Regions from separate parts of the Streptomyces sp. DF42 genome, predicted to be linked through region 1. Evidence: riboswitches for the same ligand, from Rfam matches in the RefSeq annotation. Region 1 holds a riboswitch; the other holds the start of a gene.
What was found. Region 1 has a riboswitch for glycine ahead of gcvT (glycine cleavage system aminomethyltransferase GcvT). Riboswitches for the same ligand answer to the same signal wherever they lie in the genome.

Region 2: linked by a shared signal. The riboswitch ahead of gcvP (aminomethyl-transferring glycine dehydrogenase) and the one ahead of gcvT (glycine cleavage system aminomethyltransferase GcvT) in region 1 are both predicted to bind glycine.

What each region holds. Positions count from the first base shown of each region.
Region 1 is NZ_CM177859.1:6,725,678-6,731,011, reverse strand. Features, by position in the region: gene ACYUED_RS30985 (enhanced serine sensitivity protein SseB C-terminal domain-containing protein) at 1-275, opposite strand, end outside; gene ACYUED_RS30980 (enhanced serine sensitivity protein SseB) at 369-1,166, opposite strand; gene ACYUED_RS30975 (AAA family ATPase) at 1,254-1,928, opposite strand; glycine riboswitch at 2,114-2,212, shown strand; glycine riboswitch at 2,213-2,321, shown strand; gene gcvT (glycine cleavage system aminomethyltransferase GcvT) at 2,365-3,483, shown strand; gene gcvH (glycine cleavage system protein GcvH) at 3,604-3,981, shown strand; gene glyA (serine hydroxymethyltransferase) at 3,996-5,273, shown strand; gene ACYUED_RS30955 (L-serine ammonia-lyase) at 5,330-5,334, shown strand, end outside.
Region 2 is NZ_CM177859.1:1,565,916-1,571,249, forward strand. Features, by position in the region: gene ACYUED_RS07095 (ABC transporter ATP-binding protein) at 1-650, shown strand, start outside; gene ACYUED_RS07100 (TOBE domain-containing protein) at 677-1,096, shown strand; gene gcvP (aminomethyl-transferring glycine dehydrogenase) at 1,137-4,022, opposite strand; glycine riboswitch at 4,200-4,295, opposite strand; gene ACYUED_RS07110 (PRC-barrel domain-containing protein) at 4,409-4,795, shown strand; gene ACYUED_RS07115 (DNA polymerase IV) at 4,804-5,334, opposite strand, start outside.

The DNA.
Region 1 (5,334 bases):
AGGCCGTCGACCACCTCGTACGACCTGTTCCAGCCGCTGGCCGAGAGCTCCTGGGCGGAGGTGACGCACGGGGCATAGCCGTAGCCCTCGACCTCCATGTTTCCGTACTGGGCGTCCGGGGAGCCCGCCTGGCCGTGCCACAGGAGCATCCAGATCTGGCCGGCGCCGGGGGCGGCCAGTGCGCGGAGGAGTGCCTCGTAGGCGTCGTAGCGCCCCGGCGTCACCTGGCGCAGCATGTGCTCGACCGTCCCGGTCGTGGTGCCGCTGGCGCTCACGTGTACCGCCCCTTCTGGAAGTTGCCCCACTCCTGCCAACAGCTTAAGCGCCCGGGAGCTCCGGACTCGTTGCGCCTTCGACCCTGGCCGCACTCACAGGTGATCGCCCGTATAGAACGGGCGCACCTGTTCCCGCATCCAGTTCGCAACGGGGTCGTCCGTCACGTCCAGGAGGACCAGGTTGACCGGCCACGGAGTGGCGACCACGGTCGCCGCCCGCTCCAGGGCGGCCAGCGGAAGCGCCCGCAGGTCGCCCTCCCGCTGCGAGAGTTCGACGCCCACGAACATCACCGGGTCGGCCGTCTCGACGACGGCGAGGCAGCGGCGGGCCGTGACGACCACGCCCGTCTGCGCGAACTCGGCACAGGCCGCGGCCAGGAAGTCGACCGGGTCGTCCTGCCAGTCCGGTTCGAAGAGCTTGACGCGGGCTCCGGAGGCCGGGCCGTCCAGCGGGGTGCGGCCCGCCCGGCACAGCTCGGCGACCGCGGCCGGCGGGAGGGGGACGCCGACCACGCCGTCGGGGTTGATCGCGAGGCCCACCTGCGGGGGCAGCCCGCGGGCGAACTCGACGGCCGGGGCGATCGTGTACGACATGTGGGAGCCGACGACCTGGCGGAACTGCTCCTCTGAGCTGAAGACCGGGACATAGGCCTGGCCCTCGATCTCCAGCGTCGGCAGGTCGAGGGGGCCGCTGTGCGGGCCGCCGCCGCCGGGCAGCGGGACCCAGACGAAGCTGCGTCCGAGCACCTCGATGATCCGGCCGCCCGCCGAGGGCATGCCGAGGGAGGCCGACAGCACCTCCTCCAGTTCGTTGCCTGGCCATCCGCCGTGCGGATGGGGGTGCGCCTGTACGGGAAAGTCCGCGGGGAGATCCGCTGGAGGGAAGTCCATCTGTGTCCGACCGCCTGCTGAGAACCACTGCCTGCTGATGACCACTGCTGTGACCGGAAAGGCTAGCGGGTGGGACGGACAAAGGGGTCAGCCCGTGAAGCCGATCCTGCGCAGTACGTCCGCCGCGTCCCGGTCCAGCAGCACCGCCGAGCCGACGCCCTCGGGCAGATCGCCCCGCTCCACCGCGCGGATCAGCCGGCCCGCCGCCGTGCGGTGACGCAGGAACGCGTAGCGGGAGACGCCGCGGCCGCGGTCGCGCTGCCCCCGAAGCGCCGCGCCGGGCGTGACGTCGAGCAGCACCAGATGCAGGAGGCCGCCGCGGCGCCGGGCCTCGCGGGCCAGCCAGCCGCGCACCCAGGCCTGCGTGCCGCAGTCGTGCACGACGACGCCCTCGCCGCCGCGCAGGGCGCGGTGCAGTCCGGCGTAGTGGGCGAGCCGGACGAGGGGGCGGTAGACCGCGTACGGCAGGAAGCGGGAGGCGCGGGCGTCCCAGCGGTCGCGGGCGTCCTGGGAGTCGATACGGACGCCGCGCACCGCGCGCTCCATCAGCGTGGACTTGCCGCTGCCGGGCAGGCCGGTGATCACGACGAGGTCGCGGGGGCCGAAGAGCAGGGCGTGCGGGCTGCGCCCCGAGCGGTCGCGCAGATCGCGGACCACGGGTTCCGGCCGGATGCCGCACGCCTCCCGGGCCGGGGCCGCGGGCTGCTCGGGCAGCGCGACGGCCGTGCTCGTGGCGTACGCCGTGGTCCTGTCCACCGTGATCGTCCTCCCCTGGGGCCGGGTACGGAGTCCCCTGCCCTTCGAGTGTAAAGAGAAGGTAATGCGCGGTGTCTCGTGTTTTCGTGATCGCCTTGCCACAAGCCAGTTACAAAGGGAGGAGCAGATCCGGCCTGCCACCCGCGGACCCGGCGTGCGATGATGTGCGCGCCAACTGCATACCGGCCGTTTGAATCCGCGCGGGAGAGTCCCCAGCACCAAGTCGCTGGGGCGCCGAAGGAGCAAGTCCCTCCCTTGAATCTCTCAGGCCCCGTTACCGCGCGGGCGAGGCACATCTGAAAAGCGGGCCGCCGTTTCCCGGTGGCCCCACCCACGGTGCAAGCCATGCCGCGAGCGGTCATGGCGAACCTCTCAGGTTCCGATGACAGATGGGGAGGAATGCCCTCGCCTGTCCCGCTATGCCCTGGGAGACGACCGTCCGATGAGCAGTACCCACATCCGTCGTACCGCGCTCGACGCCCTGCATCGTTCCCTCGGTGCGACGATGACCGACTTCGCCGGCTGGGACATGCCCCTGCGCTACGGCTCCGAGCGCGACGAGCATCTCGCCGTACGCACGAAGGCCGGACTCTTCGACCTCTCCCACATGGGTGAGATCGCCGTGACCGGCCCGCAGGCCGCCCAGCTCCTGAACTTCGCCCTGGTCGGCAACATCGCCTCCGTCGGCGTCGGCCGCGCCCGCTACACCATGATCTGCCGGGCCGACGGCGGCATCCTCGACGACCTGATCGTCTACCGGCTCGGCGAGAGTGAATACCTGGTCGTCGCCAACGCCTCCAACGCCCAGGTGGTGCTGGACGCGCTCGTCGAGCGGGCCGCCGGCTTCGACGCCGAGGTGCGCGACGACCGTGACGCGTACGCGCTCATCGCCGTGCAGGGCCCCGAGGCCGCGGGCATCCTCTCGTCCCTCACCGACGCCGACCTCGACGCCCTGAAGTACTACGCCGGCCTGCCCGGCACCGTCGCCGGCGTCCCGGCCCTCGTCGCGCGCACCGGCTACACCGGCGAGGACGGCTTCGAGCTGTTCGTCGCCCCCGGTGACGCGGAGAAGCTGTGGCAGGCGCTCACGGAGGCCGGAGCGCCCGTCGGCCTTGTCCCCTGCGGGCTGTCCTGCCGGGACACCCTGCGCCTGGAGGCGGGCATGCCGCTGTACGGGCACGAGCTGTCCACCTCGCTCACGCCCTTCGACGCCGGGCTCGGACGGGTGGTGAAGTTCGAGAAGGAGGGCGACTTCGTGGGCCGCGAGGCCCTGCGGGAGGCCGCCGCACGCGCCGAGTCGAACCCGCCGCGCGTCCTGGTCGGCCTGGTCGCCGAGGGCCGCCGGGTCCCGCGCGCCGGGTACCCGGTCGTGGCCGGCGGTGAAGTGATCGGCGAGGTCACCTCCGGTGCGCCCTCCCCCACGCTGGGCCGGCCGATCGCGATGGCGTACGTCGACGCGGCGCACGCGGCCCCTGGCGCGCCCGGGGTGGGCGTGGACATCCGGGGCAGTCACGAACCGTACGAGGTCGTGGCGCTGCCGTTCTACAAGCGCCAGAAGTAGAAACTGGGCGGTGGGCGGCCCGTCCACGGACGTGACCCCGCGCACATCCTCCCTGCTCACACGCGTATCCAGCAGTCACCCATTCATCAGCACTCCCTCGCGTACAGGAGAATTCAGGCCATGAGCAACCCCCAGCAACTGCGCTACAGCAAGGAGCACGAGTGGCTGTCGGTCGCCGAGGACGGCGTCTCGACGGTCGGCATCACGGAGTTCGCGGCCAACGCGCTCGGCGATGTCGTCTACGCCCAGCTTCCCGAGGTGGGCTCCGCCGTGACCGCGGGCGAGACCTGCGGCGAACTGGAGTCGACCAAGTCGGTCAGCGACCTGTACTCCCCCGTCACCGGTGAGATCACCGAGATCAACGAGGACGTGGTGAACGACCCGTCCCTGGTGAACTCGGCCCCGTTCGAAGGCGGTTGGCTCTTCAAGGTCCGCGTCACGGACGAGCCGGGCGACCTGCTCTCCGCCGACGAGTACACCGCCCAGAACGCCGGCTGAGGAGCCGTAGACGCATGTCCGTACTGAACACTTCCCTGCACGAGCTCGACCCGGAGATCGCCGCCGCGGTCGACGCCGAGCTGCACCGGCAGCAGTCCACCCTCGAGATGATCGCGTCCGAGAACTTCGCGCCGGCCGCCGTCATGGAGGCCCAGGGCTCGGTCCTCACCAACAAGTACGCGGAGGGCTACCCCGGCCGCCGCTACTACGGCGGCTGCGAGCACGTCGACGTCGCCGAGCAGATCGCCATCGACCGGGTCAAGGAGCTGTTCGGCGCCGAGTACGCCAACGTCCAGCCCCACTCCGGTGCCTCCGCCAACCAGGCTGCCCTGTTCGCGCTGGCCCAGCCCGGCGACACCATCCTCGGCCTGGACCTGGCGCACGGCGGGCATCTGACCCACGGGATGCGGCTGAACTTCTCCGGCAAGCAGTTCAACGTCGTCGCCTACCACGTCGACGACGCCGGTCTCGTCGACATGGCGGAGCTGGAGCGGCTGGCCAAGGAGCACCGGCCGAAGGTGATCATCGCCGGGTGGTCGGCGTACCCGCGGCAGCTGGACTTCGCGGAGTTCCGCCGGATCGCCGACGAGGTCGAGGCGTACCTGTGGGTCGACATGGCGCACTTCGCGGGCCTGGTGGCCGCGGGCCTGCACCCGAACCCCGTCGAGCACGCGGACGTGGTCACCTCCACCACCCACAAGACGCTGGGCGGTCCGCGCGGCGGGATCATCCTCGCGAAGAAGGAGTTCGCGAAGAAGCTGAACTCCTCCGTCTTCCCGGGCTTCCAGGGCGGTCCCCTGGAGCACGTGATCGCGGCGAAGGCCGTCTCCTTCAAGGTCGCTGCGGGCGAGGAGTTCAAGGAGCGCCAGCGGCGTACGGTGGAGGGTGCGCGCATCCTCGCCGAGCGTCTGACGGCCGACGACGCCCGGGAGGCCGGGGTCAACGTGCTCTCCGGCGGCACCGACGTCCACCTCATCCTCGTCGACCTGCGCGAGTCCGAACTGGACGGGCAGCAGGCCGAGGACCGTCTCCACGAGGTCGGCATCACGGTCAACCGCAACGCCGTCCCGAACGACCCGCGCCCGCCGATGGTGACGTCGGGGCTGCGGGTGGGCACGCCCGCCCTCGCCACCCGCGGCTTCACGGCCGAGGACTTCGCCGAGGTCGCGGACGTGATCGCCGAGACGCTCAAGGCGGCTTCTCCCTTCGGTGAGGCCGACGTGGAATCGCTGAAGGCTCGGGTCAAGGCCCTTGCCGACAAGCACCCGCTGTACCCCGGCCTGACCAAGTAGTTCCCGGCGGGGGTGCCTCCAGGGGCACCCCCGCCACCCCAGAGTGAGGAGTCCCCGTGGC
Region 2 (5,334 bases), 5.2 Mb from region 1:
TCTCCGGCGGCCAGGCCCAGCGCGTCGCCGTCGCCCGCGCCCTGGCCACCCGCCCCCGACTGCTGCTTCTCGACGAACCGCTGGCCGCCCTGGACGCCCGTACCCGCCTCGACGTACGGTCCCAACTCCGCCGCCACCTGGCCGAGTTCGAGGCGGTGGCGGTCCTGGTCACACACGACCCGCTGGACGCCATGGTGCTGGCCGACCGGTTGGTGGTCGTCGAGCACGGCCGCGTCGTCCAGGAGGGCACGCCGTCCGACATCGCCCGCCATCCCCGTACGGACTACATCGCCCGACTGGTCGGCCTCAACCTCTACCGCGGGCAGGCCGACGGCCACACGGTGCGTCTCGGCACCGGCCCGGCCATCACCACCACCGAGGTCCAGTCCGGCCCGGTCTTCGTGGCGTTCCCGCCGAGCGCCGTCACCCTGTTCCGGGACCCGCCCACCGGCTCCAGCGCCCGCAACCACTGGCGCTGCGAGGTGGCCGGCCTGGAGACACACGGCGACCAGATCCGCGCGGACCTCACCGGCGAACTCCCCCTGGCCGCCGACCTCACCACGGTCGCCGCGGCGGAACTCGACCTGCGCCCGGGCGCAACGGTCTGGGCGACGGTCAAGGCCACACAGACCCACGCATACCCGGCATAAGGCCCTCAAAGCCCTACCGTGATGCCATGACCCTGAGCATCCGAAACCAACTCCCCGGCACCGTCACCGCCATCACCCCCGGCGAGGCGATGGCCACCGTCGGCATCCGCCTCACCGGAGGCCAGGACCTCACCGCGGCGATCACCCTTGAAGCCGTGAACGACCTGGCGCTCACCCCGGGCTCCACGGTCCGCGCCCTGGTGAAGTCGACAGAGGTCTCCCTCGCCACCGGCCCGGTCAAGGGCCTGTCCATCCGCAACCAGCTGCCCGGCACGGTCACCGCGGTCACCTCCGGCGAAGCGATGGCCTCCGTCAAGGTGGCCGTCGAGGGCGGCGAACTCACCTCCGCGATCACCAGGGACGCCGCCCAGGACCTCGCGCTGGCATCCGGCACAACGGTCGTCGCCCTGATCAAGTCGACCGAGATCTCGCTCGCGACGGCATAACGCGATGGGGCCCCGCCGAAGCGGGGCCCCTCGTCCGGGCTCAGTCCTCGTACGCGTCCAGCGGCGGGCACGAGCAGACCAGGTTGCGGTCACCGAAGGCCTGGTCGATCCGACGCACCGGCGGCCAGTACTTGTCGGCGGCCGACACCCCGGCCGGGAAGACAGCCTCCTCACGCGTGTACGCGTGCTCCCACTCCCCACGGAGCGCGGCGGCCGTGTGCGGCGCACCTCGGAGCGGGTTGTCCTCGGCCGGCCACTCGCCCGCGCCGACCTTCTCGATCTCCGCACGGATGGCGATCATCGTTTCGCAGAACCGGTCCAGCTCGATCAGGTCCTCGGACTCGGTCGGCTCGATCATCAACGTGCCGGCCACCGGGAACGACATCGTCGGCGCGTGGAACCCGTAGTCGATCAGCCGCTTAGCGACGTCGTCGACGCTCACACCGGTCGCCCTGGTCAGCGGCCGCAGGTCGATGATGCACTCGTGCGCGACCAGGCCGCCGGGGCCGTTGTAGAGCACGGGGTAGTGCGGTTCGAGCCGCTTGGCGATGTAGTTGGCGCTGAGGACCGCCACCTGCGTGGCACGCTTCAGGCCCTCGCCGCCCATCAGCCGGACGTACGCCCACGAGATCGGCAGGATCCCCGCGGAACCCCACGGAGCCGCCGATATCGGCCCGACACCCGTCTCGGGACCGGCCGCCGGCTGCATCGGGTGGTTCGGCAGATACGGCGCCAGGTGCGCACGCACACCGACCGGACCGACCCCGGGACCGCCGCCGCCGTGCGGGATGCAGAAGGTCTTGTGCAGGTTGAGGTGCGAGACGTCACCGCCGAAGTGCCCCGGCTTGGCAAGCCCCACCAGGGCGTTGAGGTTGGCCCCGTCGACGTACACCTGCCCGCCGGCCTCGTGCACCTGCGCGCAGATGTCGGCGACATGCTCCTCGAACACACCGTGCGTGGAGGGGTACGTGATCATCAGCACGGACAGCTCGTCGCGGTACTGCTCGATCTTCGCCCGCAGGTCCTCGACGTCGATCTCGCCGTCCTCGGCGGTCTTCACGACGACGACCTTCATGCCGGCCATGACGGCGCTGGCGGCATTCGTACCGTGCGCGGAGGACGGGATCAGACACACGGTCCGCTGCTCGTCCCCGTTGGCCCGGTGATATCCGCGGACGGCGAGCAGCCCGGCCAGCTCGCCCTGCGAACCGGCGTTGGGCTGCAGCGACACCTTGTCGTATCCGGTGACCTCGGCGAGCCGCTCCTCCAGCTCACGGATGAGCGTGAGGTACCCCTGCGCCTGCTCGGCGGGCGCGAACGGGTGCAGCTGCCCGAACTCGGGCCAGGTGACCGGCTCCATCTCCGTGGTCGCGTTGAGCTTCATGGTGCAGGAGCCCAGCGGGATCATGCCGCGGTCGAGCGCGTAGTCGCGGTCGGCGAGCCGGCGCAGGTAGCGCAGCATCGCGGTCTCGGAGCGGTGCTGGTGGAAGACGGGGTGGGTGAGGAAGGCGTCACTGCGCAGCAGAGCCTGCGGAATCGCCTCCCCGGCGGCCGCGTCCAGCGCCTCGATGTCACCCTCGACCCCGAACGCGGCCCACACGGCGCCCAGTTGGGCCCGCGCGGTGGTCTCGTCACAGGCGATCGACACCTGGTCGGCATCGACGAGGTGGAGATTGACGCCGTTCTCCCGTGCGGTGGCCACCACCTCGGCGGCGCGGCCCGGCACGAGCGCGGTGAGCGTGTCGAAGTACGAGCCGTGCACGACCTCGACACCGCCGGCGGTGAGCCCCGCGGCGAGGATCGTGGCGTACCGGTGGGTGCGCTGCGCGATGCCCCTCAGCCCGTCGGGCCCGTGGTACACGGCGTACATACCGGCCATGACGGCGAGCAGCACCTGGGCGGTGCAGATGTTGCTGGTCGCCTTCTCGCGCCGGATGTGCTGCTCGCGGGTCTGCAGGGCCAGCCGGTAGGCCTTGTGCCCGTCGGCGTCCACGGACACACCCACGAGCCGGCCGGGCAGGCTGCGCGCGAACTTCTCGTGTACGGCCATGTAGCCGGCGTGCGGACCGCCGAAGCCCATCGGCACACCGAACCGCTGCGTCGTACCGACCGCGATGTCCGCACCGAGCTCACCAGGCGACTTCAGCAGCGTCAGCGCGAGCAGGTCGGCGGCAACGGTGACGAGCGCGCCGAGCTCGTGCGCCTGGTCGATCAACGCCTTGATGTCGCGTACGGCACCGGAGGCACCCGGGTACTGGACGAGCACGCCGTTGATCTCACGCCCGGCGATCTCCGCCGGAACGCCCTCGCTGAGGTCGGCGACCACGACCTCCACGCCCGTCGGCTCGGCGCGGGTCTCGATCACGGCGACGGTCTGCGGAAGCACGTCCGCGTCGATGAGGAACAGGCCCTTCTTGTTCCTGCCCATGCGCCGGGACAGCGCCATCGCCTCGGCGGCGGCTGTGCCCTCGTCGAGCAGCGAGGCACCGGAGGTCGGCAGCCCGGTGAGGTCGGCGACCATCGTCTGGAAGTTCAGCAGGGCTTCGAGGCGCCCCTGCGAGATCTCCGGCTGGTAGGGCGTGTAGGCCGTGTACCAGGCGGGATTCTCCATCACATTGCGCAGGATGACGGGCGGGGTGAAGGTCCCGTAGTACCCGAGCCCGATCATGGAATCGAGAACCTGGTTGCGATCGGCCAGCGAACGCAGCTCGGCCAGCACCTCGGCCTCGGTACGCGCGCCCGGCAGATCCAGGGCGTCGGCGTTCTTGATCACATCCGGCACCGCGGCAGCCGTGAGCTCGTCCAGGGAGCCGTAGCCGACATGCGCGAGCATCTTGGCCCGAGCCTCATGATCGGGGCCGATGTGACGCTGCTCGAAGGGGATCCCCTTCTCGAGCTCGGAGAGCGGAATGCGATGGGCGGTCATTTGCGGAGGCCTCCTGGTCTGCCACGACCTTCGAGGGGTACCACGGCGCGGGTACCCGATCGGCCTCCCCCTCTGTCATCTCGACCTGAGAGCTTCACCGGACCATCCGAGGATGTCCGGCTTTCACCGTCGGTGAGAGCGGAAGCCGTCGACACCCGCCCTGCTTTCCAGAGTGACCTCGTCCGCGCGGTACGTGAGCCTGAGAGATTCCGGGGAGGATTTGCTCCTTCGGCGCCTCCGGTGGTGTCCGGAGGACTCTCCCGCACGGGGTCAGCAGCCGCTGTCAGCCTACCAGCGAGCGCACCACGAGGTCCTTCGAGTGGCCACCTGCCCCGATGTGCTCTTTTGTAGTGCTTACGAATGAGTTGCGACCAAGTGGAGGGCCCGTGCAGACCGACATCGATCCGCGCAACCTGATCGGCCGCAAGGCGTTCGACCGCAGCGGCACCAAGCTCGGCACCATCGACGAGGTCTATCTCGACGACGCGACGGGCGTGCCGGAGTGGGCGGCCATACGCACCGGCCTGTTCTCCCGAGACGCCTTCGTTCCCCTGGAGCCCAGCGAACTGGTCGAGGGCACCCTCCACGTCCCCTTCGACCGCTCCCTCATCAAGGATGCCCCCGACTTCGGGGTCGGCCGCCACCTCTCCCCCGAACAGGAACTTCAGCTCTACCACCACTACGGTCTCGACATCGCCTCTCCTCCCTCTCCTCCCTCGGTCCCGGACCGGTCCTTCGGCAGGATCGCCGGCGCGGAGGACGCCGACGCCTGACGTGCACGTCAACACTGAACCCCGTCCACGGAAGCCGCGGATCCAGCCGCCACCAACGGCAGCGGCTCCGCCTGTTCCAGCTCGGGGTCGTCGGTCCGGAAGGTCCGCACCCGCCCCGGCTCCGACTCGGGCGTCTCGAACCGAACGGTGACCCGCCCGAGGCCGCTTCCCTGCACCCACCCGTGCCCGAACTCGGCATGCCGCACATCGTGCCCCGCGGGCCAGCGCCGCTCGGCGGGTGCCTCCTGCTCCGGTACGGGTTCGTCCGCCGTCTCCTCCACCGTCGCCTCCGTCCGCTCCCCCGCGGCCTGCGCGAACAGATCCTCCTGCGTGTAGTCGGCGAGCCCGCTGACCCCGACACCGAGCAGTCGTACGCCACCGGTGGTGTCCACCATGTCCAGCAGCCGGGCGGCCGCCTCCCGCACCACCCCCGGATCGTCGGTGGGCCCCCGCAGCGTCTCGGAACGCGTCAGTGTCGAGAAGTCGTAGCGGCGCACCTTGAGCACGATGGTCCGCCCCGAAAGCCCCGCCCCGCGCAG